DNA from 4 places in the Nonomuraea sp. NPDC050404 genome. Region 1 is predicted to be linked to each of the others. Evidence: riboswitches for the same ligand, from Rfam matches in the RefSeq annotation. Region 1 holds a riboswitch; each other region holds the start of a gene.
The links. Region 1 has a riboswitch for cyclic di-AMP ahead of AB0I81_RS40620 (NlpC/P60 family protein). Riboswitches for the same ligand answer to the same signal wherever they lie in the genome.
Positions count from the first base shown of each region.

Region 2: linked by a shared signal. The riboswitch ahead of AB0I81_RS18465 (hypothetical protein) and the one ahead of AB0I81_RS40620 (NlpC/P60 family protein) in region 1 are both predicted to bind cyclic di-AMP.
Region 3: linked by a shared signal. The riboswitch ahead of AB0I81_RS19865 (C40 family peptidase) and the one ahead of AB0I81_RS40620 (NlpC/P60 family protein) in region 1 are both predicted to bind cyclic di-AMP.
Region 4: linked by a shared signal. The riboswitch ahead of AB0I81_RS26890 (hypothetical protein) and the one ahead of AB0I81_RS40620 (NlpC/P60 family protein) in region 1 are both predicted to bind cyclic di-AMP.

Region 1 is NZ_JBFAKB010000018.1:152,549-155,748, reverse strand. It holds gene AB0I81_RS40630 (RDD family protein) at 1-535, opposite strand, end outside; gene AB0I81_RS40625 (amino-acid N-acetyltransferase) at 621-1,193, opposite strand; cyclic di-AMP (ydaO/yuaA leader) riboswitch at 1,462-1,613, shown strand; gene AB0I81_RS40620 (NlpC/P60 family protein) at 1,620-2,663, shown strand; gene AB0I81_RS40615 (LuxR C-terminal-related transcriptional regulator) at 2,726-2,938, opposite strand; gene AB0I81_RS40610 (cytochrome P450) at 3,122-3,200, shown strand, end outside.
Region 2 is NZ_JBFAKB010000006.1:268,673-271,872, forward strand. It holds gene AB0I81_RS18455 (hypothetical protein) at 1-240, shown strand, start outside; gene AB0I81_RS18460 (alpha/beta fold hydrolase) at 295-1,140, opposite strand; partial or broken gene AB0I81_RS18465 (hypothetical protein) at 1,475-1,840, opposite strand; cyclic di-AMP (ydaO/yuaA leader) riboswitch at 2,136-2,272, opposite strand; gene AB0I81_RS18470 (DUF5302 domain-containing protein) at 2,435-2,635, opposite strand; gene AB0I81_RS18475 (rod shape-determining protein) at 2,930-3,200, shown strand, end outside.
Region 3 is NZ_JBFAKB010000006.1:545,140-548,339, forward strand. It holds gene AB0I81_RS19855 (branched-chain amino acid aminotransferase) at 1-315, opposite strand, end outside; gene AB0I81_RS19860 (3-isopropylmalate dehydrogenase) at 555-1,601, opposite strand; cyclic di-AMP (ydaO/yuaA leader) riboswitch at 1,700-1,847, shown strand; gene AB0I81_RS19865 (C40 family peptidase) at 1,866-2,450, shown strand; gene AB0I81_RS19870 (class I SAM-dependent methyltransferase) at 2,510-3,200, shown strand, end outside.
Region 4 is NZ_JBFAKB010000009.1:392,208-395,407, reverse strand. It holds gene AB0I81_RS26900 (DeoR/GlpR family DNA-binding transcription regulator) at 1-288, shown strand, start outside; gene galT (galactose-1-phosphate uridylyltransferase) at 285-1,361, shown strand; cyclic di-AMP (ydaO/yuaA leader) riboswitch at 1,430-1,567, shown strand; gene AB0I81_RS26890 (hypothetical protein) at 1,573-2,529, shown strand; gene AB0I81_RS26885 (site-2 protease family protein) at 2,593-3,200, opposite strand, start outside.

The DNA.
Region 1 (3,200 bases):
GCTGGCCATAGTCCGGCTGCGACTGCTGCTGCTGGCCGTAACCCTGCTGCTGCTGTTGACCGTAGCCCTGCTGACCGTACTGGTCCTGCTGGCCATAGCCCTGTTGCTGCTGGCCGTAGCCCTGCTGCTGGCCGTACTGGTCCTGCTGGCCGTATTGGTCCTGCTGGCCGTAGCCGGGCTGGGACTGCTGCTGCTGCCCATAACCCTGCTGGCCATAGCCGGGCTGGCTTTGCTGCTGGCCCTGCTGCTGGCCGTACTGAGGCTGCTGGCCGTAGCCCTGCTGACCGTAGTCGGGCTGGCCCTGCTGCTGTCCGTACTGGGGCTGCTGGCCGTATTGGGGTTGTTGCTGGCCATAGCCCTGCTGCTGTCCGTACTGGGGCTGTTGCCCGTAGGCATCGTCCGCCCGGTAGCCGACCACAGTGACGTCGGGGTCGGGCTCGCCGGGGTGGCGGCCCGCGTTCTGCTGTCCGTAGGTGCCAGGCGCAGAATTCTCGCCGGATTCGTCCTGTGGATACGGCGGCTGTCCGGTGCTCACCGTGTCACCTCGCTTCGAGTGCGCATGTGGCACGTGTCAGGACACATGCCTGTGCTGCCCAACGTATCGACATAGGTATCAACAATCACCTTTCCATCGGGTCGAGGTCCGCGTCACCCGATGGCAGATGGAGCAGCATGCGGGTGTTGCCGAGGGTGTTCGGTTTGACGTGTTCCAGGTCAAGGAACTCCGCCACGCCCTCGTCGTACGAGGCCAGCAGTTCGGCGTACACCTCGGGTGACACCGGTGTGCCCTGAATCGGGCTAAAGCCATGCCTCGCGAAGAAGTCGACCTCAAAAGTCAGACAGAATACACGTCGCAGACCCAGATCCTTCGCGTGCTGTATCAGCGCTGAGACGATCCGATGGCCGACACCCATGCCACGGCACCCGGGATCCACGGCCACGGTGCGGACCTCTGCGAGGTCCTCCCAGAGCACGTGGAGCGCGCCACAGCCGACGACCTGCCCGCCCCGTTCGGCCACCCAGAACTCCTGTACGTCCTCGTACAGCGTCACAGTGGCCTTCTTGAGGAGCCGCGGCCCCGCGCCCGCGTCGATGTCCATCAGCCGCTTGACGGCCCGCACATCGAGCGTGCGGGCACGCCGGACCACCACCGCGGTCTCGGGCGCTGTCAGTTGTTCGGCCACCTGCTCCATGGCACTCCAGAGTACAGATGTCATTACGGCTCGGCCCTAACTCCCACGTCTCGGCCCATCCTGTTACATCTCGTGGCCATTTGGGCACACACGCCGAGTGCCCGGTGGAAGCGGGGACAAAGAGGACACACGCACCGTTCTGCCCGCCGTGGCACGAGATCACCTTGTGACCCTTCGGTTGTGAAACCTCTACAGACTCGGCAGTTCCGGTTGAGCACGAACCCGGAGTGCATTAGTGTCCAGCGACGATGTTCCCCGCGTGTCGCGCGCGGGGAACACGCCCAATTCTCGCAAGAGGAGCCGGGGAACCGCAGGTGACGACCTCCCGCCGCCACCAATGGGGTGAATCCGAATCCGTTCGGTAGGGCTGCTCCGGCCCGAACCCGTCAGCTAACCCGGTCGGCGTCTATGAGAGGAGCTTGGTTGGTGAAGCGCACGCACAACCGTGGGGGAAAGTCGGCGGGCGAGCACGCCCGCTCCGGCGAACGGGCCCGGCGGCCATACCGTCTGGGTGTAATAAGTGTCACAGTCGCCGCGCTCCTGATCGCCTCCCCTTTCGGTTCCGCGTCCGCCGACCCGAAGCCCTCGTTGCAGAATCTCGCCAAGCAGGTCGAGAAGATGCACACCGAGATCGAGACGCTGTCCGAGCAGTACAACGGCCAGCGCGAGAAGCTCAAGACCGCCAAGAAGTCCTCCGACGCCGCGCAGAAGGTGCTGGCGACCAGTGAGGCCGATCTCGAGGCCAAGCGCTCCAAGGCCGCGCTGCTGGCCCAGAACGCCTATATGACGGGCGGCCTGGGCAGGATGCTGGCGTTCACGGTCGGCCAGGACCCCGAATCCTTCCTCGACCGGGCGGCCACCACGTACGTACTCGAACAGGAGCAGGGCGAGGAGGTCAACCAGGTCGCCAAGGCCAGGGAGGCCGCCGAGCGCGCCAGGGCCGGCGCCAAGGAGCGCATCGAAGAGGTCCAGGAGCTCGTGGACGAGCTCGGCACCAAGCGGGACAAGATCACCAAGCTGGTCACCAAGGTCGAGAGCAACCTGTTCAAGCGGGCGCTGGGTGAGGCCGGCCGGCCCGGCACCCGGGCCACGCGAGTCAACCTGCCGATCGCCGGCGACGGCAAGGCCGCCCAGGCCGCGCGGTGGGCGCTCACGCAGCAGCTCAAGCCGTACGTCTGGGGCGCCGAGGGCCCGAGCGGCTACGACTGCTCCGGCCTGGTCATGGCGGCCTACCAGCGGGTGGGCATCTCACTGCCGCACTACACCGGCAGCCAGTGGACCGCGGGCAGGCACATCGACCGCTCCGAGATGCGCCCCGGTGACCTGGTCTTCTTCTACAACGACCTGCATCACGTGGGCATCTACCTCGGGGGCGGCATGATGGTGCACGCCCCGCAGACCGGTGACGTCGTACGGATCGCCGCCATCGGCAACCGGCCCTTCGTGGGAGCGGTGCGCATCGCCGACTGAGGCGACCCAGCACGACCAAGCACCGCTCATCAGGACCCGGGCACGTTCCACGCCCGCCGCTGCTAGATCAACTGGCGGCGGGCCGCCCACGCCACGGCCTCGATGGCCGTGGCCACACCGATGCGATCGCAGATGCCCCGCAATCTACGGCGTACCGTTCTTCCGCTGATATCCAGCCGTCTGCCTACCCGGTCGACCGTGACTCCCTTTGCCAGCTCCGCCAGCAACGCAAGATCCGCATGGCTCAACTCAACACCTTCAGTGAGCACATCCATCGGGAGCCCTCCCCCCCAACAGTGAACTTGGGCCTCTCAACCGGGCCAAAGTCGCTCCTCGCAGACGGTAAACGCATCGTGGAAAGGTCGTCAAGCGTGACAATCGACGTACTTGACGAGCGCTATTGACATGATCCGATATATATGGCGTACTCGCGATATGTCGGACCTGATCACCGCGCGATGAACGATCACATCGCCTCCTCCAGCACGCCGGATCCGGCGGCGATGAGCGCGGCCGACGTACTGGGTTTTGATCCAT
Region 2 (3,200 bases), on a different contig from region 1:
GCCGCGGCGGGAAACACGGAGGTGGTCAAGGCCAAACTCCGCACGATGGACTCGCTGGGCCTCAAGGACAGCATCGAGGACATCCTGATCACGTTGAGCGGGCAGTACCACATCATTCGCCCGATCACGGGACGCGGGGGGAAGGGGCTGTTCCTCTACCTGGCGCTCGATCGCGGGCGGGCCAATCTGGCGATGGCGCGGCACCAGCTCCGCGGCATCGAGGAGAAGCTGGAGGTCTGACCTTCCGTCGCGGTGGCCCGCCCTTGACGGGGCGGGCCATCCCGACGTTGCGGTTTACGCCGTAGTCAGTTTGGTGATCTCGGCGGCGAAGTCGGGCCAGAGCGCGCGGGGCAGGTCGTGTCCCATCCCCGGGTAGGTCACCAGCCGCGCCCCCGGCACGGCCGCCGCCGTCGCCTGGCCGCCCACGAGCGGGACCAGCGGGTCCGCCTCGCCGTGCAGTACCAGCGTGGGGATCCGGACCTGCGCCAGCGCCTCCCTGCGGTCTCCCGAGGCCATGATGGCGGCCATCTGCCTGGCCGTGCCCGCCGGGTCGAAGCACCGGTCGTAGGCCCGCCCGGCCCGCTCGGCGAGCTTGCCGGGGTCCAGGTCGTAGGCGGGCGAGCCGATGACCGACCAGTTGCGTACCGACTGCTCGACCACCGCTTCGCGGCCCTCGGGCGGGCGGCGCATCAGCACGGCGGCGGCGGCCTCCGTGGGCGGCGCCACGGAGGGGCCGGGCGTGGACATGATCGAGGTCAGCGTCAGCACCCGTTCCGGGCGGCGGATGGCCAGCGTCTGGGCGATCATGCCGCCCATCGAGGCGCCCACCACGTGGGCGGCGGGCCAGCCGAGCGCGTCCATGAGGCCCGCCGTGTCGTCCGCCAGGTCGTCCAGCAGGTACGGCGCGGGCGTGCCCGACTTGGGCAGGCCCAGGTCGTGGAGGTGCGTGGACAGGCCCGCGTCGCGGTTGTCGAACCGTACGACGTGGTGGCCCTGCTCCGCGAGAAGCTCGCAGAGCTCTTCGTCCCATTGGATGAGCTGGGCGCCGAGTCCCATGATGAGGAGCAGGGGGCGTCCCGAGGGGGAGCCGAAGCTCTCGTACGCGATGTCGATGCCGTTCGCGGCTGCGCGGGTGGTCACGACGACCAGAATGACATTCTGGTCGATAGTACGTAAAGCGCTTCTCTGAGCCGGTCCGCGCGCCCGGGGTTCAGCGCTTGAAGAGGGTGCGCAGGCGCTCGCCGCCGAGCACCACGCCGCCGCCCGCGACGGCCAGGGCGCCGGCCATCAGCGCGCCGCCCACGACGCCGGACGCCTCGGACTTGTCCTGGCCGTCCTGGGTCTTCTTCTGCGCGGCCGGGGCGCCGACGATGCCGCCGCCCTGCGGGGCGGGCTCCTCCTCCGCCTCGGGCGGGGTGGCCGGGTTGTCGTCGCGCTCGGCCCAGGCGCGGGTCGAGAAGGGGACCGGGTAGTTCTTCTTGCCGGGGCCGTCGCCCCACTTGGTGATGACGTACTCGACGTCGATGTGGCCCAGGCCGCCCGCGTCGTCCACGCCCAGCGTGCTGGAGTTGAACGTGCCGCCGGTCAGCTCGGCGAACGTCTTGGCGTCGAGATCGAGCATGATGCCGCGGTTGGAGGGCGTTCCCGGCCCGCGGTCGCCCACGAAGAACGGCGCCTTCTTGCCCTTGTAGACCACGTAACCCTCGGTCAGCAGCGGCCAGCTCGGGCTGGCGGCCATCCCCTTCTGCATCGGCTTGCCACTGGCGGGCAGGCCCGTGTCACCGGCGCGGCCGGAGGAGTCGTCCCAGAAGTAGGAGGCCGTGGTCGAGCCCTTGAGCATGACCTTCTGGTCGGTGTCAGTGTCGGCGTGGGCCGCCGTGCCGGCGATGGTCAGGGCGCCGACGGTGGTGGCGGTGAGCATGGCGAGGGAACGCAAACCAAAACGGGCAGACATGAAGCAGCAAAAACCCTTCACGAGGGGACAGGGAGGTTGCACTCGGGGGAAAAGGGCGCAGCGGGCGGGGCACCCGGCGTTACGCGGAGCGCAAGATACGAGCCTTAGGGAAGGGGGCCGCTCAGCAGGCGGCCGTCACTACGCGGCCTGGGGGTACGACGCGCTGGTGCATAGGGGGAAACAGTCCTCTCCATCACGCCTACCGGGTTAGCTGACGGGTTCGGGCGTGGAGATGCCCTACCGGCGCGCGGCCGGATTCACCCCAACATGACGTGGGTCCCCGGTTCCCGATCGCTCGGGATTCGGCGCCAGCCGGTCGTCCGTCTTGGGTAAGGACTGGGTCACCGGCTGGTAATGGCGATTACTGTAGCCACGGAAACGGACATACGCAAACGATTCATCATGAATCGGGCGAAGATCTACCTACGTAGGTAAAGAGAAAGGGGGTACGGCATGCCGTACCCCCGTCAAATCCCAGCCTCAGCCGCCGCTCTTGCGCCTGAATGATCTTTTACTCGCAGCCGGACCGTGCGCCCCGTGGATCTTCGATGGGTCGACGCCCCTGCCACCCGCGCCTGATCCGGCGGCCTGGCTACGCTTGCGCTCCAGTGCCTCGCGGAACTTGCGCTTCATCTCGTCCTCGGGAGTTTCATCGACTTCCGGCTCCGGTGTTTCCGCCATGAGGACCTCCATGGTGTTGGGGACAGTCACAGCTTCGCACGGCACTGCTTATGACGCGAAACCGGCCTCAAGACTGCATTGAGGTACGCGGAACGCTTCCGGCCGCTTGTCCGGCGCCACGGGTGCAGGCCAGCAGCCGGAAAACGGGATCCGGACTGCCGGAACGCCCCTGCCCATGCCCCACGAACGTGCCCTCCCCACTCACCCCGCAGCCCCGGGCGCGCGGGCGCGGGTAAAGGGGAACCGCTCTGTTCGTGGTGTTGTGTTGGAGCGGCTCAGGAAATAGCTCCCTTGATGAGACTCCTCGGGCGTGACCTGGCAATGGATCTTGGGGCCGCGAGCACGCGGATCTACGTCAAGCGCAGGGGCATCGTGCTGGACGAACCCTCGGCCGTGATGTGCGACGGCCGTACAGGGAAGATCATCGGGTTCGGGTCGGAGGCCGCCGCCCTCGGCGGGGGCACGCGTACGTGCTGGCCGGTCCGCGGCGGGCTGCCGGCCGACGCCGAGCTGGCCCGGCGCATGATCCGGCACTTCCTGCGCAAGGTGCACTGGCATCCGTACT
Region 3 (3,200 bases), on a different contig from region 1:
GCGGTTGAAGCGGGCGGCGTTGGAGTACGGGCGGAAGGTCACGATCGAGCCGTTGGCCTGCCGGTAAGCCTTCAGGCCCTCGAACAGCTCCTGCGCGTAGTGGAAGACCGAGGTGGCGGGGTCGAGCGAGAGCGGCCCGTACGGCATGAGCCTGGCGTCGTGCCAGCCGACGCCGTCGGTGTAGTCGACCGAGATCATGTGGTCGGTGAAGGTCTGCCCGAAACCGGGATTCGCCAGTACCTGCTCCCGCTCGGCCGCGGTGCGAGCGTGGTCGGATAGCTGCACGTCGAAGCTGAGCTTCTGAGCGATGGTCATGACGTCGGTCCTTATCTCTGCGATCTACCGAAATCTACCGGAATCTACCGGTTGCCTGCGCACCTGCGGCGGCCTGCAGCCGTGCCCGGACAGGGCAGTCCGTACTTCCTATTGTCTCGCTATATGGGATGGCAAGGGGCCGATGGGGTGGTTCGCCGCATCCCGGAACGCTGGAAACGCGAAAACGCGCCCGGCAGTCCTCCTAGGACCGCCAGGCGCGTTTCCGGGGCTAGGCGGTCCTAGCCGGATACTCGCCCGGTGATGTCGTCACCGATCTCGTGCGTGGTGCGGTTGGCCCAGCCGGTCAGGCGCTCCACGATGTCGTCGGCGACCGCCTGCTCGACCTTGGCCGCCTCGGTGCGCAGGCCGAGGTGGTCCAGGAGCATGGCGACGGACAGGATGGTCGCGGTGGGGTCGGCCTTGCCCTGGCCGGCGATGTCGGGCGCGCTGCCGTGCACCGGCTCGAACATGCTCGGCGCGGTGCGCTCGGGGTTGATGTTGCCGCTGGCCGCCAGGCCGATGCCGCCCGCGATGGCCGCGCCGAGGTCGGTGATGATGTCGCCGAACAGGTTGTCGGTGACGACCACGTCGAAGCGCTCGGGCTGGCTGACGAAGAACATCGAGGCCGCGTCGATGTGGCAGTAGTCGGTGGTGACCTCGGGGTATTCGGCGGCCACCCGGTTGACCGTGCGCTGCCACAGGTCGCCGGCGTAGGCCAGGACGTTGGTCTTGTGGACGAGGGTCAGCTTCTTGCGCGGCCGGGACTTGGCCTTCTCGAAGGCGTAGCGCACCACGCGCTCGACCCCGTGGGCGGTGTTGAGCGACTCCTGCGTGGCGATCTCGTGCGGCGTGCCGCGCCGCATGACGCCGCCCGTGCCGGCGTAGAGACCCTCGGTGCCCTCGCGGACGACGATCATGTCGATGTTCTCGGGCAGCGTGTCGGCCAGCGGCGTCTCCACGCCGGGCAGCAGCTTGACCGGGCGCAGGTTGACGTAGTGGTCGAACTCGAAGCGCAGGCGCAGCAGCAGGTCGCGCTCAAGGATGCCCGGCGGCACGCTGGGGTCGCCCACGGCGCCGAGCAGGATGGCGTCGTAGCCGCGCAACTCTTCGAGCACCGCGTCCGGCAGCGTCTCGCCGGTGCGGTGGTAGCGTGCGGCGCCCAGGTCGTAGTGCGTGGGCTCGATCTTCGTGCCCACTGCCTCAAGGACCTTGAGCCCTTCTGCGACGACCTCGGCGCCGATGCCATCCCCAGGGATGACGGCCAGGCGGATGTTACGCGACTCCATGACGGCAACCTTACCGGCTCGTCTCGCCTAACGAACACTCATCTCATTTCCCGGACATCCCGCTTTGGGCGGTTTGCGACCTTTTGACCGTTTCGTTAGTGTCCGTCGGGCCTAATCCGCGCAGCCGTTGCGCGGAGCCGGGGACCCACCTTTCCCCCCAGGGGCGAATCGGCGACACGTCGCCGTAGGGCTGTCTTCCAGGCCCGAGCCCGTCAGCTAACCCGGCCGGCCGTATGGAAGGACAGTGTTCTGTCTCGCATCGTCATGGCTCGTGCGGCCATCGCCCTGGCAACGGGCGCCGCCGGGCTCATCCTGGCCAGTCCCGCGGCACACGCCACCGCCGCCAAGGACCAGGACCCCACCACCCTGACCGGCGCCGACATCAAGCGCGTACGTGAGGAGAGCGCGCCGACGCCCTCATGGAAGGTCGCCCTCGCCTTCGCCATGGACAAACGCGGCACGCCGTATGTCTGGGGCGGCACCAGCAAGCGGGGCTACGACTGCTCGGGGCTCATGCTGCGGGCGTACGAGGCGGCGGGCATCGAACTGCCGCGCACCGCCCGCCAGCAGTACGGGGCCTTCGACAGGAAGATCGCCTGGAAGGACCTCAAGCCCGGCGACCTGGTCTTCTTCAGCGGCCTCGGCCACGTGGGGATGATCTCCAAGCCCGGTTACATGGTCCACGCGCCGAGCTCCGGCGACGTGGTGAAGGAGGAGAAGTTGTCCGACTGGCGCCGGCAGTCCTTCGTGGGCGCGGTCCGGCCCGATCCCCAGGGCGTCCGCCGCTGGACGTCCTACCTCAAGGAACGTGAGGCTCCGGCCCCGTCCATGCCCACCGCCGTCCTGTAGCGGAACCTGAGTGCGGCCCCGGTGCGCCCGGGGCCGCACGCGGGCGTAGCGTGTCGGATATGTCACCAGAGAAGGTGCATCTAACCGAGGAGAAAGCGACTCTCCTCGCCACCCTGTACGGCAGGGCACTCGACGCGCGATCCCCCCACCCGATACTCGGCGACCAGCTGGCCGCGCAGGCACTGGACCGGATCGACCACGACTTCCGCAAGACCGGGATCAATCCCGGCACGGCCAGGGCCGTGGCGCTCAGGGCGCGCTTCATCGACCGGTGGGCCGCGGAGTTCCTGGACGCCCACCCCGAGGCGACCGTCCTGCATCTGGGCTGCGGGCTCGACACCCGCGTGCACCGCATGGACCCGCCGCCCACCGTCCACTGGTACGACGTGGACTATCCGGAGGTCATCGAGTTGCGCCGGCGGCTGTTCCCCGAGCGGCCCGGCTACGACCTGATCGGCACCTCGGTCACCGACCTGGGCTGGCTGGAGCAGGTCCCCGGCGACGCTCCCGTGCTGGTCGTCGCCGAGGGCCTGTTCTACTACCTCGACGAGGTCGAGGGACCGGCGCTGGTGCGGGCGATCGTGGACCGCTTCCCGGGCGGCGAGTTCGCCTTCGACGCCCTGAACCCGCTCGGGCTGCGGCTCCAGCGGCTCAACAAGCCCGTGCAGAAGGCCGGGGCCACGATGCACTGGAGCATCGACGGCCCCGCCGCGCTGCCGGCCGTACATCCGGGGCTGCACTGCCTGGCGG
Region 4 (3,200 bases), on a different contig from region 1:
CGCCTGCACGTGGACACGCTCTTCCTCGGCGTGCACGGGATGAGCGTGCGGGCCGGGTTCACCACGCCCAACCTGCTGGAGTCCGAGACCGACAGGGAGCTGGTCGCGGCGGCACACCGGCTGGTGATCCCCGCCGACCACACGAAATGGAACACCGTCGGCATCAGCACCATCGCCGAGCTGAGCGAGGCCGACGTGGTCATCAGCGACGCGGGGCTGCCGCAGGACGCACGCACGGAGCTGGCCGAACGGGCCGGAGAACTGATCATCGTGGAGGGCACCCCTTGAAGCGCACCATCACCCACCTGGCCGACGGCCGGGAGCTGATCTACTTCGACCTGCGTGACGACGCGGACAGGAGCGCGATCGACCGGCGTACGCTCGGCCCCCGGCCGGTGGCCTCGGAGCTGCGCTACGACCCGCTGACCGAGGAGTGGATCGCGATGGCCGGGCACCGGCAGACGCGTACGTTCCTGCCGACGGGCGGCACGGCCGAGTGCCCGCTGTGCCCGTCGTCGGACGAACGCTCGACGGAGATCCCGGCCTACGACTACGACGTGGCGGTGTTCGAGAACCGCTTCCCCTCCTTCTCCGGAAATTTCGGGAGCTACGGCGAGCCGGGCGGGCTCAGTGAGGTGCGTCCGGGCGCGGGGCGGTGTGAGGTGGTGTGCTTCACCTCCGATCACTCCTCCTCCTTCTCCAGGCTCTCCGACGCTCAGGTGAGGCTCGTCATGGAGGCGTGGGCCGACCGTACGGCCGAGTTGTCCGCGATCGAGGGCGTGGAGCAGGTGTTCTGCTTCGAGAACCGGGGCGAGGAGATCGGCATCACGATCGCCCACCCGCACGGCCAGATCTACGCCTACCCGTACGTGACGCCCAGGACCAAGCTGCAACTCGGCGCGGCGGGGCGCTACACCAAGGGCAACCTGTTCGCCGACGTGCTGGCCGCAGAGCGGGAGGCGGGGACGCGGGTGGTGGCCGCCAACGAGTTGTGGACGGCCTTCGTGCCGGCCGCCGCGCGCTGGCCGTTCGAGGTGCACGTGTATCCGCACCGGCAGGTGCCCGACCTGGCCGCGCTCACGGAGGCTGAGCGGGCTGCGTTCGCGCCGCTCTACACCTCGGTGCTGCGGGCATTCGACGGGTTGTTCGGGCTCGTCATGCCCTACATCTCGGCCTGGCACCAGGCGCCGGTGCGTGAGGGCAGGGAGCTGGCCTATCTGCACCTGGAGCTGTTCAGCATCAGGCGGGCGCCGAACAAGCTCAAGTTCCTGGCCGGATCGGAGTCGGCGATGGGCGCCTTCGTCAACGACGTGCTGCCGGAGGAGGCCGCACGCATGCTTCGATCACAGATAGATCACTAATAGATTTCTTGTTAAGGTCGCATGACTCGTGATCTACCACTAATATCCCCATATGCACCGGCAGTAACCGCCGTTGCATGCCTAATCCCGGGCGCGTTGCCCGGGAGCCGGGGACCCAAACCGCACCTGGGGTGAATCCGCTTCGGCGGCAGGCGACTCCCATGCCCAACCCGTCAGCTAACCCGGCCGGCAGAGGGAGAGGAACACCTACGTGGCGGCTTCGCCCCGTGCGACCCTTGCCATCGGACTCATCGCCGCCTGCGCCATCGCCGTCCTCCCGGCGACCCCCGCGCAGGCCGCGCCCAAACCATCGGAAGAGCAGCTCCGCGCCCAGCTCAAACAGCTCAACAGCAAGGTCGACAAGCAGATCGAGAAGTACAACCTCAAGCGGGTCGATCTGGCCAAGGCGCAGGAGGCCGCCAAGACGGCCAAGGCCAGGCTGGCCGCCGCCGAGCAGACGCTGGTCACGGCCGAGCAGCGGGTCGCCGAGATCGCCCGCCTGCGCTACCAGAACGGCAACCCCGGGCTGCCCGGCATCATGATCCCCACCGACGCCGACACCGCGGCCATGCTCGAACAGCTCACGGCGGAGCAGCAGGCGATCGTGCAGGTCGTGGCGCGCGCGCGGGACGAGAAGAAGAAGGCCAGCGAGGAGGCCGCCAAGCTGGCGGCCAAGATCAAGGCGGACACGTCCGAGGTCTCCGAGCAGCGCGACGAGGCGGAGGACGTCATCAAGGACATCAGGAAGAAGCTTGAAGACCTGGTGCCTTACGGTACGGGCCGCAACTCCGACGGATCCTGGGCGCCCGAGCTGCCGTCAGGCTCGGACAACATCACCTCGCGTACGCGGCTGATGAAGGCGCAGGTGGAGAAGAACTTCCAGCTGCCGTCCAGCGTGGGCTGCTTCCGCGCGGGCGCCAGCGGCGAGCATCCGCTCGGCCGGGCCTGCGACTTCATGATGAGCACCGGCGGCTCGATGCCCGGCGCGGAGAACATGGCGCTCGGCGACCGGATCGCCGACTGGGCCATCAAGAACAAGGACAAGCTGGGCGTCAAGTACGTGATCTGGAAGCAGCGCATCAACCAGGGATCCGGCTGGCGCGGGATGACCGACCGCGGCAGCATCACCGAGAACCACTTCGATCACGTACACATCTCGATGAACTAGCGCGGCCGCGCACCGCTCGGGCAGGACACGGCAGCAGCCGGTCCGGCGCCTCCACGGACGTCCTCAGCCGGTCAGCCTGAGCGGGTTGACCAGGTCTGCGTAGATGAGCAGGCCCGCCATGACCATCATCACGATCGCGATGGCGTAGGTCAGGGGCAGCACCTTGGCGATGTCCACGTACGAGGGCTCGGGCCGGCGCATGACCTTGGCGTAGGCCCGCTTGATGCCCTCCCACAGGCCCCCGGCGACGTGCCCGCCGTCCAGCGGCAGCAGCGGGATGAGGTTGAACATGCCGATCGCCAGGTTGAAGCCGGCCAGCAACTGGATGAAGATCGCGGCCTTGTTCTCGGTGGACAGGTCGGAGGCCATGATCTCGCCGCCCATCCGGCCCGCGCCGACCACGCCCACCGGGCCCTCGGGGTCGCGCTCCTCGCCGGAGAAGGCCGCGTGCCAGACGCCGACCATCTTCTCGGGCAGGTTGAGCAGCGAGCCCGCCACCCTGACGGTCAGCTCGCCCATGTAGCCGACGACCTGGCCCAGGTTCTGCTGCTGCATGACCTCGGTGGGCAGCACGCCCAGGAAGCCGACGTTCTTGTCGATCTGCTCGGGGTTGTCGGGGTTGGGCCGGTCCTGGGCGATGAGCGTGACGTTGAGCGTCATCGGCTTGTCGT